4 regions of the Aquamicrobium sp. YD-1-mutant5 genome follow, and region 1 is predicted to be linked to each of the others. Evidence: riboswitches for the same ligand, from Rfam matches in the RefSeq annotation. Region 1 holds a riboswitch; each other region holds the start of a gene.

Region 1 (4,207 bases):
CGCACGCTCCAGCCGAGATTGCTTGCTTCAAGGATCATGGCCGGCGGCGTCCCCTGAGCAGGATCAGGGCGAAGGCCGGCGCGCCGACCAAAGCCGTGATGACGCCGATCGGCAGCACCTGACCGGGGATCATGGTGCGCGAAAGCACGTCAGCCGCGATGAGGAAGGCAGCGCCCGTCAGCGCCGTCGCCGGCACCAGACGCCCATGGCGTACGCCGACCACGAAACGCGCCGCATGCGGGATGACCAGCCCGACGAAGCCGATGGAGCCGACGATGGAAACCATGACGGCAGTGACCAGCGCGGTCAACCCGATCAGCACGACCTGCACCCTGCGCACGGCAATACCCAGCGAGGCTGCGGAGTCGGCGCCGAAGGCGAAGGCATCGAGCGCGCGCGCATGCCAGACGCAGGCAATCAGCCCGGTCAGGGCGATGGGTACGGCCAGCGTCACATCCGGCCAGCGCACGCCGCTCAGATTGCCGAGCAGCCAGAACATGATGCCGCGCGCCTGCTCGGCATTGGCCGACTTGGTGATGATGAAGGAGGTCAACGCGTTGAAGAGTTGCGAGCCGGCGATGCCCGCCAGAATGATCTGTCCTGTGCCGCGCGTGGAAACGCCGCCGCCCGCCGCCCGTGCCAGAAGGGCAACCAGCAGGAAGGCGGTGACCGCGCCGGCGAAGGCGCCGAGCGACATGGAGACCGCTCCGCCGCCGATACCGGCAATCGTCACCGTCACCGCACCCGTCGAGGCACCGGCGGAGATGCCGAGCAGATAGGGGTCGGCCAGCGCATTGCGCAGCAGCGATTGCAGCACGAGGCCGGACAGCGCCAGCCCCGCGCCGCAGGATGCGGCCACCAGCGCGCGCGGCAGGCGATAGTTCCAGATGATGCCCATATCGATCGGATCGAGCGGATAGGCAGCACCCAGAACCTTGTTGGCCAGCGTCTGCACCACGATGGAGAGCGGAATGGGCGTCTCACCGATGCAGGTGCCGGCAAAGACCGTCCCCGCCATGGCGACGAGCCCCGCAGGCCAGCGCCACCACAGGCGCGCTACGGAATGCCGGCCTGCGGTGGCAATGGTCACCTGGCGATGCCCTGTTCGACCAGCGCGTCCGCCAGCACCTCGATGCCGGAAACCGTGCGCATGGTGGCGTCCATGGCATGGGCATCCATCACCACGATGCGGTTGTTCTTCACCGCGTCCATCTGGCTGGCGACCGGATCGCTCTTCAGAAATTCGAGCTTCTTCTCGAAGTCGTCGGCAGGGAAGCGGCGGCGATCCATTTTGGCGATCACGATCAGCGTCGGGTTGGCCCTGGCGATGGTTTCCCAGCCTACGACCGGCCATTCCTCATCCGATTCCACGATGTTGCGGATGCCGAGCTTGTCGAGCATGTAAGCCGGCCCGCCCTTGCGACCGGCGACATAGGGATCGATGTTCATGTCGGCGCTGGAGAACCAGAACACGGCCGACACGTCCTTGAGATCGAGCGCTTTTGCGCGCTCGACCGCATCCTGCTCGCGCTTGACCAGATCGGCGACGACTTCCTCGCCCTTGTCCTGCACGTCAAAGATTTCGGCAAGTTCGCGCACGCCCTGATGGATGGTTTCGGTCGAGAAGGCGGCGCTGCGGGTGCCGTCGACGCCGACCGAGTTGTCCTTGGCCACGCAATCGGCAGGCATAACATAGGTCGGGATGCCGACCTCGTGGAACTGCTCGCGGGTGGCGACGATGCCTTCCGGCCCGACATGCCAGATGAACTGGATGGCAACGAGGCCGGGCTTCTTCGCCACGACGCTTTCGAAGCTCGGATCGTTGTCGGCGAGGCGCTCCACCTTGTCGTTGATCGTCTTGTACTCCGGCAGAACGTCGGTGAACCAGACGGAGGTGCCGGTCACCTTGTCGCCAAGGCCAAGCGCATAGAGCGCCTCGGTGGCGGCCTGTCCGACGGTTACGCTCGTGGCAGGAGCCTTGTCGAAAGTGATCGTCTCACCGCAGTTTTCCAGCGTGAGCGGGTATCTGGTGGGTTCAGCGGACGCATAGGCGGTGAGCAGCGCAAGGCTGGCGGCGGCAAGTGCCAGACGCGGGAAGGTCATGACGCGAAGTTCTCCGATCGGTTTGCGGCAGGGACCGAAGGCTTCGGGTCGGGACGACAATGGAAAGCCGCGCACCCCGAAGGATACGCAATAGAGCCCGTACAGGCAGGGACGGCTTCATCGACAACCTCTCCCGGGCACCCCGCCCGGCACATTCAGTTCCAGTTGTCGGCAGGTCTCCTGACTGACGGGTCACCGTCCTTTCCCCACCTTCCCGGGCCCGGGGCCCAGTGGCATTTCGGGGAGAGGACTCTACCGCCTACAGTTGCGGGGGCAGTTTCGTTTCACAGGCCTTTTTGAAGCCTGCGGCGAATTCCCTCTTCGTTCCTTGCGGAAACCGACACCTGCTCGTATCTCATGTGCGTCAGGCTTTTCAAGCAATTCGTCGCGCCTTCCCAGAGCCTTTCACGGCCCCTGTTGGGGTAAAATCACAGCTTGCAAGCCCGATCCTGCCTTGACCGATGATGGTGCTGAAAGAGCTGCCGGATGCAGTTGTGGCAGGGAACGAGGCTCTGATGCTCGCGGCCTGTGCGAGCGCCCTGCTGATCTTGCCGCGGGTGGCACGTCCGGCACGGAGACGCCCGATTTGGGCGCCTCCCGCTGCGGTGAAGCCTTCAGGTGTTGTCTCGTGATCTGCTGATCTCAGAACCGGTAGTTCAGACCGACCTTGATCATGTGGAAATCGAGGGCGTTTGAGGCATTGCGGCCGTTCACGGTACTTGAACTGCCCGGATGGTTGGTCGTCGTCGTCTCATAGATGGGCTTTTCATAGGGCGTGCAGAAGCTAGGATCCATGTCGCACAACCACGCCATGCTGGGGTCCTGCGAAGGGTCGACCGTTTCATAGCCGACGACGGTGGTTGTCGAGGTCGTATAATCCTTGCCTGTGCCCGCGCGGGCATTTCTGAACCTGAAATCCTTCTTGCCGAAGCGGCTGTAGGTATAGTCGGCCTTGATCGACCAGTTGTCGTTCAGCGCATATTCGAGGCCGCCACCAATGGTGAAGCCGGCGCGGGTGGCGGCGGCCTTCTCGACGGAGAAAACGGCCGTTTGCGTACCGTTGGGGAGGGTTTCATCGGCCTGGTCGGAAATGTACTGATCGCGCCATTGTGTTTCGCGCGCGAGCGCCAATCCACCCGTGGCATAGGCCATGAAGCGATTGCTGAAAGCGTAGCCGATCTTCGGGCGCAGGCTGGCCATCCAGTCGACGTCGTAGCTCGTATAAGCATCGGCATGCCCCTTGGCCGCCAGCACGGGGTCGGTGGACAGAACCTTCTTCGAGCCGGTGATGTTGTAGGTCTTGCTCCAGTCTCCCTCCAGACCGAGCACCACGCCATTGTCGAGCTGCCAGTTGTAGCCGGCCTGTACGCCGAACATGGCGCCGTTGAGCTTGAGGTCCGCCGATTCACGCGCGGCGATGGTGCTGTCGGAACCGTCGAGCGTCGTCGTGGAGCCCCATGTGCGCCCAAACGCGCCACCGGCATGTACACCGGCATAGAGGCCGCTCCAGTTGATGGCGGCAGCTTCGCCACCGCGCGCCGCGCCGTGGCCGCCCGCCAGCCCGGCAAGCGGATTGCTGAATGGCTGGAAACTCTGCTCGCCACCGAACGATCCCGTCAGGCTCGCATAGAAAGTCCGTCCCGGTCCCGGCTGCGTGACAAGACCGAGCGGATCGACATAGAAGCGGTCGAACAGGTTCTCCACGCGCACCGCGGCGGTCAGGTCCTCGGTGATCTTGTATTCGGCGAAGACATCGACAAGCGTGTAAGGCTTCCAGTCGACAAGGGAGATGAACTCGCTGGCGCCCTGCGCGGTCACGTCGCCATGGCCAATGGCGCGCGGCCCGACATGGGAAATGCGCCCGCCGACCGTGAGCTGGTCCTCCAGCAGCTTCTGCGACAGCGTCAGGTCGACGGTGTATTCGGGCTGCACATGGTTTGTCGCATAGTCGCCATAGAGCGACTTGTTCTCGCAGGTGCCGGCCGTGCGGCAATATTCGACGTTGAGGAAATAGTTGGCCGAGAGATCGGCCGTGAAGCCGCCGATCTCGTAGCGGCCGGAAAGCTCGATGCCGGAGAACTTCGCCCGGTCGATGTTCTCGATG
Region 2 (4,207 bases), on a different contig from region 1:
TATCGGCATATTCGCGGCTGCGGCATTCTGGTGGTATCGGCTCAAATATATGAGCGACGCCGCCAATGAGGTGGCGGATGCCGTCGGCAAGGTGCGCGGCAACATGCGGCGCAACAAGCTGCGCAAGAAGGCCGCCATCGCACCGGTCGCAGTCATCGATCACCCTGTTACGGCTGCCGCCACCGTGGTGATGGCGATAGCGGCGGAAGACCGGCCGGTGACCGATATCATCGAGACACGCGTGCGCGAGCAGATCGCCCTGATAGCGGGAAGCGACAAGCAACTCGACGAAGCCATCGCCTATGCGAAATGGGCCAGCGATCAGGTTGCCGACGTGCCGACCGTCATCGACAAGACGGCCGAATTCCTGAAGCCTCTTCTCGACGAGACCGAGAAAGAGCAGTTGCTCTCGATGGTTTTTGCCGCGACGCGTGAAGCCGAGCGCCATGCCATGTTCAGGGAGCGGACCGGGCGTCTGCGCCGCAAGCTGGGGCTCGAAACCGTTCACTGACACGGCTCAATCGCAAAATCTTGTGCCGCCTCGTCAGCAGTCGCCCAATCCTGCGGGCTGGTGCTGCGGCGAAGACGGCGTTTTTTTGAAATCACCGACAGGCAAGGCAAACTCTCAACCCGGAATTCTGCATGCGCCATTGGGGGGCCTGCCCCGCACGGCGAAGGCTGTGACCTGCGATACGATGTTCCGCTGGGTCAGCCATTTGTTTGACATTGATCAACCGGGCCGACGCCCTACCTTCTATGTTTGGGAAGCAAACCACAGGAGGCGACATGTCAAACACCCCGCATACCCTTGGCGAAGAATTCCCCGGCAAGCTGGATGCAATCCATGCTCTCAAGGCACAGGATCCGGAGTTCGCCCGTGTCCTCGAAGAGTATGACGACGTCAACGATCAGATACACAGGTCCGAGACGCGTATCGATACGATCAGCGACGATGCCGAAACGGAACTGCGCCGCCGCCGCCTTGCTCTCAAGGACAAAATTGCCTCCGCGCTGAGCTGATAGTAAATCAGCGCAGGTTATGCCCGGTGGGGCGGTGAATTAAGCATAATCTTTACCTATGGTAAGATTATATCCGGTGCCACTCAGAAACTTTTTCCTCTGAGTGGCTTCACTTCGTTTTGTGTATGTTTAATTTATTGTTAACTATTCAAATATCTGTATTTTATGGACTTTTGATCTTCATAACGAAATGTGTCTTTTATGTTACAGACATTTTACGATGACGATCGTAAGTTAATTTCACGATTTCAACTAAGAGGTTTTGTCATGAGAAAAGTTCTCTCTCTTGCTGCTGTTTCTGTCATTCTTGCTTCGGGTGGCGCTTATGCTGCTGATGCGATTGTTTACAGTGAGCCTGCTCCGGTGGCTCCGGCTTCCTTCTATAGCTGGACCGGCGGTTATGTCGGCTTCAACCTTGGCTATGGCGGCGGCAAGGCAAAGCATCCGTTCAGCGTCACCGACACGACGGGTACACTGGCCAGCGGTTCGCTGAATATGAACTCCAGCGGTTTCCTTGGCGGCGTTCAGGCGGGCTGGAACTTCCAGGCTGATCAGATCGTCTATGGTGTCGAAGCTGATTTCCAGGGTGGAAACGTCAAGGGCGAAACCAATATCTCCGTCAATGTGCCTGGCGCTGGCGCTCTTGATGCTGCCATCGGCACGAAACTGAACTGGTACGGCACGGTTCGCGCCCGCCTCGGTTATACGGCGACCGACCGCTTCCTCGTCTACGCCACGGGTGGTCTCGCCTATGGCGAAACCAAGAGCTATGCCAAGGGCAATCTGGGCGGTACCGCCTTCAATGAAAGCGTGAAGAAGACGAAGACCGGCTGGACTGTCGGTGCGGGTGCGGAATATGCCGTGACCGACAACTGGACCGTGAAGTCGGAATATCTCTACACCGATCTCGGCAAGGCGAATGTGTTCTCGGACACCGTCGGTGGCGCTGATGTCAACATTGACCGGAAGTTCAACTTCCATACGGTCCGGGTTGGCTTCAACTACAAGTTCTGATCTGGTTTCTCTCTGGAGCGTTTCCAGGAAAAGTGGAAACACTTTTCCGGTTCGGAAATGCGACAAACCAAAGACTTAGAGCCGTTCAATGACTCCGTGAAACACTGAACGGCTCTGAAATCGAAGCCCCGGCAATCAGCCGGGGCTTTTTTTGTTCAGATGCCGGCATCGAAGAACCGGATATTGGTATTTGCGACTTAAAGATATAAGCATTCCTTTATGTCCTATTGACTTCGGACTGGAATTGCAGGAAGGTGCGCGTGCCTAGGTTCTCCGGTCGTTGCGCGCAACGCGCCGGGGCTAAGAGGGAAGCCGGTGCCTCGTCTTTTCGGGAAAGCCGGAGCTGCCCCCGCAACTGTAAGCGGCGAGTTGATGTCCAGCATGTCACTGGGGTGAAACCCTGGGAAGACGGACAGCAGCGCTGACCCGTGAGCCAGGAGACCTGCCTTGGCGAAATAACGTCCACGGGCGGGGTGTCCCGGTGTGCCGTAGCGGAGACCGCGTCGCGGCCGATCCTGCTATGTGTCCGCTGACCCATGCCCCCAACTTATTGGGGTAAGTCATGTCTCAAACCGCAATTTCCGATGCCTCCCCGGGGGCGCCGTCGGTCGCTCGCCGACCGGTCGCGAGGAATCACGATTTCACGTTTCGCCTCAAGAGCCTTCGTTTCGATGAGGATTATCGTCCCGCGGACAGCACGCGTATCACGACCAATTTCGCCAATCTGGCCCGGGGCGAGAACCGTCAGGAAAACCTGCGCAATGCCCTGAGGATGATTGACAACAGGTTCAACGCACTGGCGCATTGGGACAACCCCAAAGCCGATCGTTATTCTGTCGAGCTTGAGATCATTTCGGCTGAGATGACCATTGGCGATGAAGGCGACAGCGATGCCTTCCCGCTCATTGAAATATTGAAAACGATTATCGTTGATCACAAGACCAATGAGCGCATCGAGGGCATTGTAGGGAATAATTTTTCCTCTTACGTGCGGGACTATGACTTCAGCGTGCTCCTGCCGGCGCATAACAAGGATCGGGCTGAATTCAGCATCCCCGATGATTTCGGTGACCTTCATGGAAAATTGTTCAGGTGCTTCCTGAACTCAAACGCCTATAAAGAGCATTTCAACAAGCCTCCGGTCATTTGCCTGAGCGCGTCAAGCAGCAAGACATACCGCCGGACAGAAAACCATCATCCTGTATTGGGCGTTGAGTACCAGCAGGGCGAGCTATCTTCGACCGATCTGTATTTCAAAAAGATGGGGTTGAAGGTTCGCTATTTCATGCCTCCGAACAGCGTTGCGCCGTTGGCCTTCTATTTTGTCGGAGACTTGCTGGGTGACTACACCAATCTGGAGCTGATCAGCACCATCAGCACGATGGAGACTTTCCAGAAGATCTATCGGCCCGAGATCTACAATGCCAATTCTGCTGCTGCGGCACACTATCAGCCAAGCCTGAAGCATCAGGACTATTCGCTGACCCGAATTGTCTATGATCGCGAAGAACGCAGCCGGCTGGCCATCGAGCAGGGAAAATTTGCCGAAGAGCACTTCATCAAACCATACAGGGCCATTCTTCAACAGTGGTCCGCCAGCTACGCTCTTTGATTGAACGGAAACAAAAGGTTATCTGTCTTGAAAACGCTCTTGCCTACATCAACAGCCGGCAGCCTGCCAAAACCCTCCTGGCTTGCAGAACCTGAGAAGCTCTGGTCGCCATGGAAGCTGCAGGACGAGGAACTGGCCGAGGGCAAACGGGACGCTCTGCGCCTATCTCTGGACGATCAACGGCAGGCGGGTATCGACATCGTCAGCGACGGCGAGCAAACGCGCCAGCATTTTGTCACGACGTTTATCGAAAACCTCAACGGTGTCGATTTCGAGAAGCGTGAGACGGTCCGAATTCGCAATCGCTATGATGCGAGCGTGCCGACGGTCGTCGGCGCTGTTTCCCGCCAGAAGCCGGTTTTTGTCGAAGATGCCAAATTCCTGCGTCAGCAGACCACGCAGCCCATCAAATGGGCTCTGCCCGGTCCGATGACCATGATCGATACGCTCTATGATGCCCACTATAAAAGTCGTGAGAAACTGGCCTGGGAGTTCGCCAAAGCCCTCAATGAGGAAGCCAGGGAACTGGAGGCTGCCGGCGTCGACATCATCCAGTTCGAC
Region 3 (4,207 bases), on a different contig from region 1:
CAGCGATGCCGGGTGTGCCGTAGTCTTTCACGGTCTGGTAGTTCTCGTTGAGCAGGTTTTCACCCCGAAGGTAGATCTGCGTGGACTCGGTGAGTTGGTAGGCGACTTTGGCGTTGAGCAGCACATAATCATCCAGCTTTGCGCCGCCGTCCACGACATCCGCGACGAATTTCACGTCTGCGCCAATGGTCCATTTTTCGGCGGGCCGGGCTTCGGCCGAAAGGACAACGGCATGTCGCGGAATACGGACGTTATGGGTGCCGTCCGCCTTGCGCGAATCCGTGTAGGTGTAGGACCCGCCGAGGTCGAGCCAGCCGGTGGCGGCGTAGGTGAAGGAAGCTTCGACACCTTTCGAGCGCGTGGTGCCGGGAGTTTGCTCATAACCTGAGCCAAATGTAATCAGGTTATCAACGTCAATTCTGAAATAGGTGAGATCGGCAAGCAGCTTGCCTTCAAGCAGTGATTGTTCGATTCCAATATCGAAGCTTTTGCTGGTTTCCGGTTGAAGCCCCGAATTGCCAATTGGGCCCCACTGGCTTGCCGGCGCATACAGTTCATATAGGCTGGGCGCGCGAAAACCTGTTCCATAAGATGAATGAAGGCGGGTTCCTGTGGTGGCAAACAGGTAGGACGCCGTGCCGCGATAGGTGGTGTGGCCGCCGAATTCGGAATGCTCGTCATGGCGAAGTCCAGCGGTGAGCACCAGATCATTCATGGGTTCGAGAACCGCCTGAGCCCACACGCTGGTGAGGTCGAACTTGCCCAGCGGGCTGCCGCCGCCGGCATCGTCGGCTTCCTGTTTTTCATGGTCGAGGCCATATTGCAGGAGAACTCGTTCCGTCGCCTCGAACGATCCCTGATAGTCGATCTTCTGCCGCGTGCCGATGAAGGAACTGGGGGAACCACCCCACACGCTTTCACGGTCCGATTTGAAACCTTGAGCGGAGACGGTGTTCTTCAGCCTGCCGTCCATGAGATCGAAATTGAGGCCGAACCGGCCTCCGGTCATCCTCGCCTGCTCATAGCTGTCGGGATCGTCAGGGCCTGTGCCATCGAACTCGGCCTTGGAATTGAGGTGAAGGATCGAGCCGAAGACCGAAAAGGCTTCGTTGATCCTGTGTTCGGCGGTTAGGTCGATATTCAGACTGTCGAGGCCATCCCGCTCCCGGCCGTCTGCCAGGGCCGAGATGCCGTCGGTGTGCAGTCCCGAGATGTTGCCTGCGAATCCCGATCCTTCGTTCGCAGCCGCAAATCCGTAGCGGCCGCGCACGGTGCCGAAAGAACCGCCCTCGGCCTCAACCGTATGGTGAATGCCGCTGTCCGGTTGGCCGAGTGTCGAGATGTTCACCAGACCGGCTATGGCACTGGAACCGTAGAGGGTGCTCTGGGAGCCCTTCAGAACGTCCACATTGCTGATGCCGCCGGTGAGAAGATACTGGTAATGCGTCAGCACCTGTGTGCCGGTTGGATCGGAAATGTCGATGCCATTGTAGAGCGTCTTGACGTAGCCGGAGCCAAGTCCGCGCACGAAAAGGCCGGTTGTGCCGCCGAGGCCGCCATTTCTGGCAACCGAAACGCCGGGCAGCAGGTTCAGATAGTCGCTGAGGACCGGACGGGATTTCGCCCCGATTTCCGCCTGCGTGATCCGCTCCACCTTCGAGCCGACCTTGTTCTTTTGGGTCGGGGTGCGGTTGGCGGTTACCGAAATCGTCTTCAGCTCGATGAATCGCCGGCCTGCAGACCTTCATCCTGCGCCCGGACAGTACCGGTAAGCGTCAGCGAGCAGATGCTGGCCGCCAGAATCGTTGTTCTCATCGTCATTTCCCCCTGCCGGGCACGGGTGCGCCCGGAAAAACAGCCTTTCACCGGGAACTGGCAGGCAGGGGAGGTGCAGTCTGCACCCCCGGCCGTACCGGCACGCGGCAACACGTTTCGTGTCACCGCTGCGGACGGCCGCGCCCGATCTCACCCCGAGATCAGACATGGGTGACCGGAACCGGCAGGTCTCCTGACTTCCGCGTCATTGCCTCCCGCCGCCTTCCCGGAGCGTCAAGATCCAGTGGCATATCGGGGGAGGCTCGGCGGCTACAGTTGCGGGGGCAGTCGCGGCTTTGCCGGCAATGCGGCAGACCGTGTTCCCTTTTCATCCGTAATCGGAACCAGTTCCGGTTGCGACGCTAAGCATCGCTGGCACGGCGTGTCAATTCGGACAGGACGGGATCAGCAGTGCCCGCCGCACTTCTCGTCCTTGCGGGGGGGCGAAAATTCCGCTACGTCGCCGCTTTAGCTGACGGGAGCAGGCCATTGACCGACCGACAAGCCGATGTCGCCATCATCATGGGCAGCCAGTCTGACTGGGCGACCATGCGCCACGCCGCCGAAACGCTCGCCGAGCTTGGTGTGTCCCACAAAAGCCTCATCGTTTCCGCGCATCGCACGCCGCAACGTCTCTATGACTTTGCCCACGGCGCGAAGGCTGCCGGTTACAAGGTGGTGGTGGCCGGTGCCGGCGGGGCCGCGCATCTGCCGGGCATGACGGCGGCGATGACGTCGCTGCCCGTGTTTGGCGTGCCGGTGGAATCGAAGGCGCTGTCCGGACAGGATTCGCTGTTGTCGATCGTGCAGATGCCGGCCGGCATTCCGGTCGGCACGCTGGCCATCGGCAAGGCCGGCGCGGTCAATGCGGCACTTCTGGCCGCTGCCGTGCTGGCACTCACCGACGATGCGCTGGCCGGGCGGCTGGAAGCCTGGCGCGCCGCGCAGACCGACAAGGTTGCCCTCGAGCCGAAGGACGACGCGTGATGCTGGCGCCCGGATCGACAATCGGCATCGTCGGCGGCGGCCAGCTTGGCCGCATGCTGGCCATGGCCGCCGCCCGCCTCGGTTACCGCATCGCGGTGCTGGAGCCGCAGGCCGATTGCCCGGCCGCGCAGGTGGCGAACCGGCAGATCGTGGCCGCCTATGACGATCCGGCCGGGCTGGCCGAACTGGCCGCAATCAGCGATGTCATAACCTATGAGTTCGAGAATGTGCCGGTGGAGGCCGCCGAGAGGCTCGCCGGGCGCGTGCCCGTGCTGCCGCCGCCCCGCGCGCTGGAGGTGTCGCAGGACCGGCTGAGCGAAAAGCAGTTCCTCAACGGCATCGGTATCGACACGGCCCCCTTCCTTGCCGTCGACAGCGACGCGGACCTTGCGTCCGCCCTGCACAGCTTCGGCGGCAACGGCGTGCTGAAGACGCGCCGCATGGGCTATGACGGCAAGGGCCAGCGCGTGTTTCGCCATATGGAAAGCGGCAGCTATTCCGGCGTCTTCGAGGCGATGGGGTCGGTGCCGCTGATCCTCGAAGGGCTCATTTCCTTCGGGTGCGAGATTTCGGTGATCGGTGCGCGGGGCGCGGACGGCAGGGTGGAGACCTATGCGCCGGCGCGCAACGTCCATCGCGACGGCATCCTGCACACCTCCACCGTGCCTGCCGCCGTTCCCGACACTACCGCCGACGTTGCGCGGGCGGCAGCCGCCTCGATACTCGAAGCGCTCGGCTATGTGGGCGTCATCGGCGTGGAGTTCTTCGTGCTGGACGACGGGTCGGTGCTGGTCAACGAGATCGCGCCGCGGGTGCACAATTCAGGCCACTGGACCGAAGCCGCCTGCGTCGTTTCGCAGTTCGAACAGCACATCAGGGCCATTGCCGGGTTGCCGCTGGGCGACACGCGCCATCACAGCGCCTGCGTGATGGAGAACCTGATCGGCGACGATGTCGCGCGCGTGCCTGAACTCGTGGCGGAACCGGACGTCCTTGTCCATCTCTATGGAAAGGCAGAGGCGCGTCCCGGCCGCAAGATGGGCCATTTCACCCGCCTGACCGGCCGCAACTGAGCCTGCGGCAATGGCCGTACGGCGCATTCTTGTTCCTGTCGCAATTCGCTGTCAGGAGTAGCCGGGATCAAAGGCGGGGAAGTCTGCATTGCGACGTATATGGGTATTCGCCGCCGTATTGCTCGGCGCCCCGCTGTTGATGGGCGCTCATATGGGCGTGCAGCAATTGCTCGGCAACTTCCATGAGGTGATACCGGGCGAATTCTACCGCTCCGGACAACCGGACGGGGACGACGTCGCGGCCTATGCGGACCGCTACCGGATCCGCACCATCATCAACCTGCGCAACGAGACCCCCGATGCCGAAGCGCTGGCAGCGCGCGCGGCGGCGG
Region 4 (4,207 bases), on a different contig from region 1:
AAGAAAGGATCATCCGAACCGACCGGCTTTCCGGTACGCGGATCGAGGATACCCTTAGGCTGCGGCGCGACGAGCGTGCCGGAATCGCTGATCAATCCCATTCCAGCGCCCCTTTCTTCCACTCATATATGAAGCCGATGGTGAGAACGCCAAGGAACACCATCATCGACCAGAATCCGAGCATGCCGATATCGCCGAACGAAACCGCCCACGGGAACAGGAACGCCACCTCCAGATCGAAGATGATGAACAGGATCGACACCAGATAGAAGCGGATGTCGAACTTCATGCGGGCATCGTCGAACGAGTTGAAACCGCACTCGTAGGCCGACAGCTTTTCAGGATCGGGGTCGCGATAGGCCACCAGGAAGGGAGCCACGATCAGCGCCAGTGCGATCACCAGTGCCACGCCGATAAAGATGACGATCGGCAGATACGAACTTAGCAACTCGTTCATGCTGCAACTTTCCGTTGGCGGCGGATCCGCCTGAGACTAGCGCAGCCGGCCCTGTTACGGAAGCGTGACAGATTTGCCCTGGAACCTCTTCGGCCCCATGCTGCAACGCGGCGAGGGTTAGCGCAGGCGGATGGCCGAAGCAAGTCAAACCTTGTTCAAAACGCTGCACTGCACACTATCTGCGACAAAACTGATCATCTTTGATTTCCTTCACTTTTTACTCCACTTTTAGTCCTGACAGTATTCCCGGGGTTTAGCTGGTAGCGTGCAGGAATCGGGCTGCTGTAAACCATGACTCCAGATAGGCTTGGATCATATGAAGGAAACCATTTCCCCCGCCCTTGCACGTCGCATTGCGCTGGCCGCGCAGGGCTTCGGCGCGCCTCGCGCAAAAAGTGCACCCGACCGCCGACACGTCTCCCGTGTCGTTTCCCGCACCGCACTTTTCCAGATCGACTCGGTCAGCGCCGTGGTGCGGGCGCACTATATGCCGCTTTATTCGCGGCTTGGCCCCTACCCGCTTTCGCTGCTCGACGACGCGGCCCGTCCGGGAGCGAAGCGCCAGCTTTTCGAATACTGGGCGCATGAGGCCTCGCTGCTGCCGCTGGAGACCTATCCGCTGTTGCGATGGCGCATGGAAAGGGCAGAGCGCGGCGAGGAGATGTATCGCGGACTGGCCAGGTTCGGCCGCGAGCGCGCGGATTTCATCGCGGAGATATTTCGCGAAGTTGAAACGCGCGGCCCGCTCGCCGCCTCCGACATGGACGGCCACAAGGGCTCCGGCGGCTGGTGGGGCTGGAGCGAGGCAAAGATGGCCTTTGAGTGGCTGTTCTGGGCGGGAAGAATCACCACCGCCCACAGGCGCGGGTTCGAGCGGGTCTACGATCTGCCGGAACGCGTTCTGCCCCGGGCAGTCCTCGACCTGCCGGTTCCCTCTCCGGCGGATGCCCAGCGCGAATTGCTGCGCATTTCCGCGCGCGCCCATGGCATCGCCACCGCCGCCTGCCTGCGCGATTACTTTCGACTTGCCGCGACCGAGACCGCACCGCTCATCGCTGATCTTGTCGAGGAAGGGGAATTGATTCCCGTCACCGTCAAAGGATGGAGCAGGCAAGCCTATCTGCACCGCGACGCGCGTCTGCCGCGCAGGATCGAGGCCCGCACCCTGCTCGCCCCTTTCGACCCGCTGGTGTTCGAGCGGGACCGCACCGAAAGCCTGTTCGGCTTCCGCTACCGGATCGAGATCTACACGCCGGCCGAAAAGCGGCAATATGGCTATTATGTCCTGCCCTTTTTGCTGGGCGACAGGATTGTCGCACGCGTCGATCTGAAAGCGGACCGACCCGCCGGCATTCTGCGCGTCCATGCCGCCTATGCCGAACCCGACGCACCGCCCGAAACCGCAGCCGCACTTTGCGAAGAGCTGGACCAGATGCGCCAGTGGCTGCAACTCGATCGCATGGAAATCACCCCGGCCGGCAGCCTCGGACCTGCGCTGTCCGCCATCGCCGCGCGTTGACAGTGCGACCCGCCCAAGCCTAAATCCCCGCGACGGTCTCCTCTTTCAAAGAAGGGGAGCTAAGAGGGAACGCGGTGAGGGATTTTTCCCGACTCCGCGGCTGTGCCCGCAACTGTAAGCGACGAGCCCTTGCCGGCAGCCACTGGGTTATCCCCGGGAAGGCGGCATCAGGGCGATGACCCGCAAGCCAGGAGACCTGCCGTCTGTACGAGAAAAGCCGCAAGCCTGGCGGGTGTCCCGGGCAAGGAGCGTATTTTGGACAGCAATCCCGCCGCCTGCGAAACCGGCCAGTCCGGCAACCGGACCAGCGACACCACGATCATCGTCTGCATTTCCTGTCGCGACGCCAGCGGCTCGGATACGCATCCGCGCGCCGGTGAGAAGCTGGCCGAAAACACGCGCCGCGCCGCCGCCGGCCAGCCAGTCGAGGTGCGCACGGTGGAATGCCTCGGCAACTGCAAGCGCCGCCTCAGCGCCTCCATCCTGCACGACGGGGCCTGGAGCTATGTCTTCGGCGACCTCGCCGAGGACAGCGGCGCCGATCTGGTGATCGGCGCGTGTCAGCTGGCCAACGCCGAAGACGGAAAAATTCCGTGGCGCGGCCGCCCAGACTCACTCAAGCGCGGCCTTGTCGCGCGCATTCCTCCCCTGACCCTTCTGAAGGACCAATCATGACCGCAAACGCCACCCGCGTGCCCTGCACCGTCGTCACCGGCTTCCTCGGCGCCGGCAAGACCACGCTGATCCGCAACCTGCTCGAACAATCCGCAGGCAAGCGGCTCGCCCTCATCGTCAACGAATTCGGCGATGTCGGCGTCGATGGCGAAATCCTGAAAGGCTGCGGCATCGACACCTGCCCCGAGGAAAACATCGTCGAACTGGCCAATGGCTGCATCTGCTGCACGGTTGCCGACGATTTCGTGCCGGCGCTCGACCAGATCCTGTCGCGCACGCCTAAGGTCGACCACATCCTGATCGAAACCTCCGGCCTCGCTTTGCCGAAGCCGCTGGTGCAGGCATTCCAGTGGCCGAGCGTGAAAAGCCGCGTCACCGTCGACGGCGTCATTGCCGTGGTCGATGGCCCGGCCCTTGCCGAGGGCAAGGTTGCCTCCGACATGGACGCGCTTGCCGCCCAGCGCGCAGAAGACGAGTCGCTCGACCATGACGACCCGATCGAGGAGGTCTTTGAGGATCAGGTCGCCTGCGCAGACCTCATCATCCTCTCCAAGAACGATCTGCTCGATGAAGCCGCCGCCGGGCGCGCCCGCAGGATCGTCGATGCCCATATCGGGCCGGCGGTGAAGGTGGTTCCGTCCGAGCACGGCAAGGTCGATCCTTCAATCCTGCTCGGCCTCGGTCTCGCCGTCGAGGACGACATCGAAAACCGCAAGTCGCATCATGACGGCGTCGGCGATCACGAGCACGACGATTTCGACACCTTTATCGTCGACATCGCTGCTGTCACCGATCCCGAGGACCTCGCCCGCCGCATCGCCATCGCTGCCGAGCAGCAGGACGTGCTGCGCGTCAAGGGTTTCGTGGACGTTGCGGGCAAGCCGATGCGCCTGCTGGTTCAGGCTGTTGGTGCGCGCGTCAATCATTATTATGATCGCGCCTGGACGGCGCAGGACGAGCGCCGTTCGCAGCTGGTCGTCATCGGCCTGAAAGGTCTCGACCAGCCGGCGATCGAGAAGATACTGGCGGGCTGAACACGGCAGGCGCGCCGCTCATCAGGATTGAACCATGCATATCCTGACCACCACCTCCGCCTCGCTCGATGACGTCATCGAGCCGGTCGACCTGCGCCAGACGCCAGGCGAGGTGGTGGCGCTGTCCTTTACCGACAGCGATCTGGCCGCCCTGGCCTCCGCGTGGAAAGCCGACGCGGATCGCCTGCCCTCGATGCGGCTGGCGGCCCTGCGCGACCTGCGCCACCCCATGTCGGTCGATCTGTGGGTGGACAGCGTCGCCAGCCACGCAAAGGTCATTCTGGTACGTCTTCTGGGCGGCTATGACTGGTGGCGCTATGGCTGCGACCAGCTTGCCGCCATCGCCCGCGCCAAAGGCATCAGGCTGGCACTGCTGCCCGGCGAATGCCGCGACGAGGACGAGCGGCTGGCGCAGGCCTCCACCCTGCCCAGCGAGGAACTTTCCCTGCTGCTGGGCTATTTCCGCGAAGGCGGCCCGGCCAACATGCAGGCGCTGGTGCGCCGTCTGGCAAGGCTGGCCGG

The links. A riboswitch is a leader RNA that binds a small molecule or an ion and turns the genes downstream of it on or off. The one in region 1 is predicted to bind cobalamin.
Region 2: it holds a riboswitch for cobalamin, as region 1 does, so the genes downstream of both, AC5XE7_RS10890 (DUF1852 domain-containing protein) here and AC5XE7_RS18820 (ABC transporter substrate-binding protein) in region 1, are expected to answer to the same signal.
Region 3: it holds a riboswitch for cobalamin, as region 1 does, so the genes downstream of both, AC5XE7_RS05845 (TonB-dependent receptor plug domain-containing protein) here and AC5XE7_RS18820 (ABC transporter substrate-binding protein) in region 1, are expected to answer to the same signal.
Region 4: it holds a riboswitch for cobalamin, as region 1 does, so the genes downstream of both, AC5XE7_RS00115 (DUF1636 family protein) here and AC5XE7_RS18820 (ABC transporter substrate-binding protein) in region 1, are expected to answer to the same signal.

Annotation. Positions count from the first base shown of each region.
Region 1 covers NZ_JCAKKP010000020.1:40,607-44,813, forward strand. Annotated here, with positions in the region: gene AC5XE7_RS18810 (ABC transporter ATP-binding protein) at 1-38, opposite strand, end outside; gene AC5XE7_RS18815 (FecCD family ABC transporter permease) at 35-1,090, opposite strand; gene AC5XE7_RS18820 (ABC transporter substrate-binding protein) at 1,087-2,103, opposite strand; cobalamin riboswitch at 2,257-2,460, opposite strand; gene AC5XE7_RS18825 (TonB-dependent receptor domain-containing protein) at 2,746-4,207, opposite strand, start outside.
Region 2 covers NZ_JCAKKP010000005.1:198,356-202,562, reverse strand. Annotated here, with positions in the region: gene AC5XE7_RS10905 (hypothetical protein) at 1-511, shown strand, start outside; gene AC5XE7_RS10900 (HP1242/YdcH family protein) at 787-1,020, shown strand; gene AC5XE7_RS10895 (outer membrane protein) at 1,288-2,034, shown strand; cobalamin riboswitch at 2,284-2,498, shown strand; gene AC5XE7_RS10890 (DUF1852 domain-containing protein) at 2,597-3,646, shown strand; gene AC5XE7_RS10885 (methionine synthase) at 3,674-4,207, shown strand, end outside.
Region 3 covers NZ_JCAKKP010000003.1:295,778-299,984, reverse strand. Annotated here, with positions in the region: gene AC5XE7_RS05845 (TonB-dependent receptor plug domain-containing protein) at 1-1,708, opposite strand, end outside; cobalamin riboswitch at 1,982-2,179, opposite strand; gene purE (5-(carboxyamino)imidazole ribonucleotide mutase) at 2,305-2,802, shown strand; gene AC5XE7_RS05835 (5-(carboxyamino)imidazole ribonucleotide synthase) at 2,799-3,875, shown strand; gene AC5XE7_RS05830 (fused DSP-PTPase phosphatase/NAD kinase-like protein) at 4,015-4,207, shown strand, end outside.
Region 4 covers NZ_JCAKKP010000001.1:21,553-25,759, reverse strand. Annotated here, with positions in the region: gene AC5XE7_RS00130 (NuoB/complex I 20 kDa subunit family protein) at 1-101, opposite strand, end outside; gene AC5XE7_RS00125 (NADH-quinone oxidoreductase subunit A) at 92-457, opposite strand; gene AC5XE7_RS00120 (winged helix-turn-helix domain-containing protein) at 774-1,976, shown strand; cobalamin riboswitch at 1,993-2,194, shown strand; gene AC5XE7_RS00115 (DUF1636 family protein) at 2,232-2,651, shown strand; gene cobW (cobalamin biosynthesis protein CobW) at 2,648-3,685, shown strand; gene cobN (cobaltochelatase subunit CobN) at 3,720-4,207, shown strand, end outside.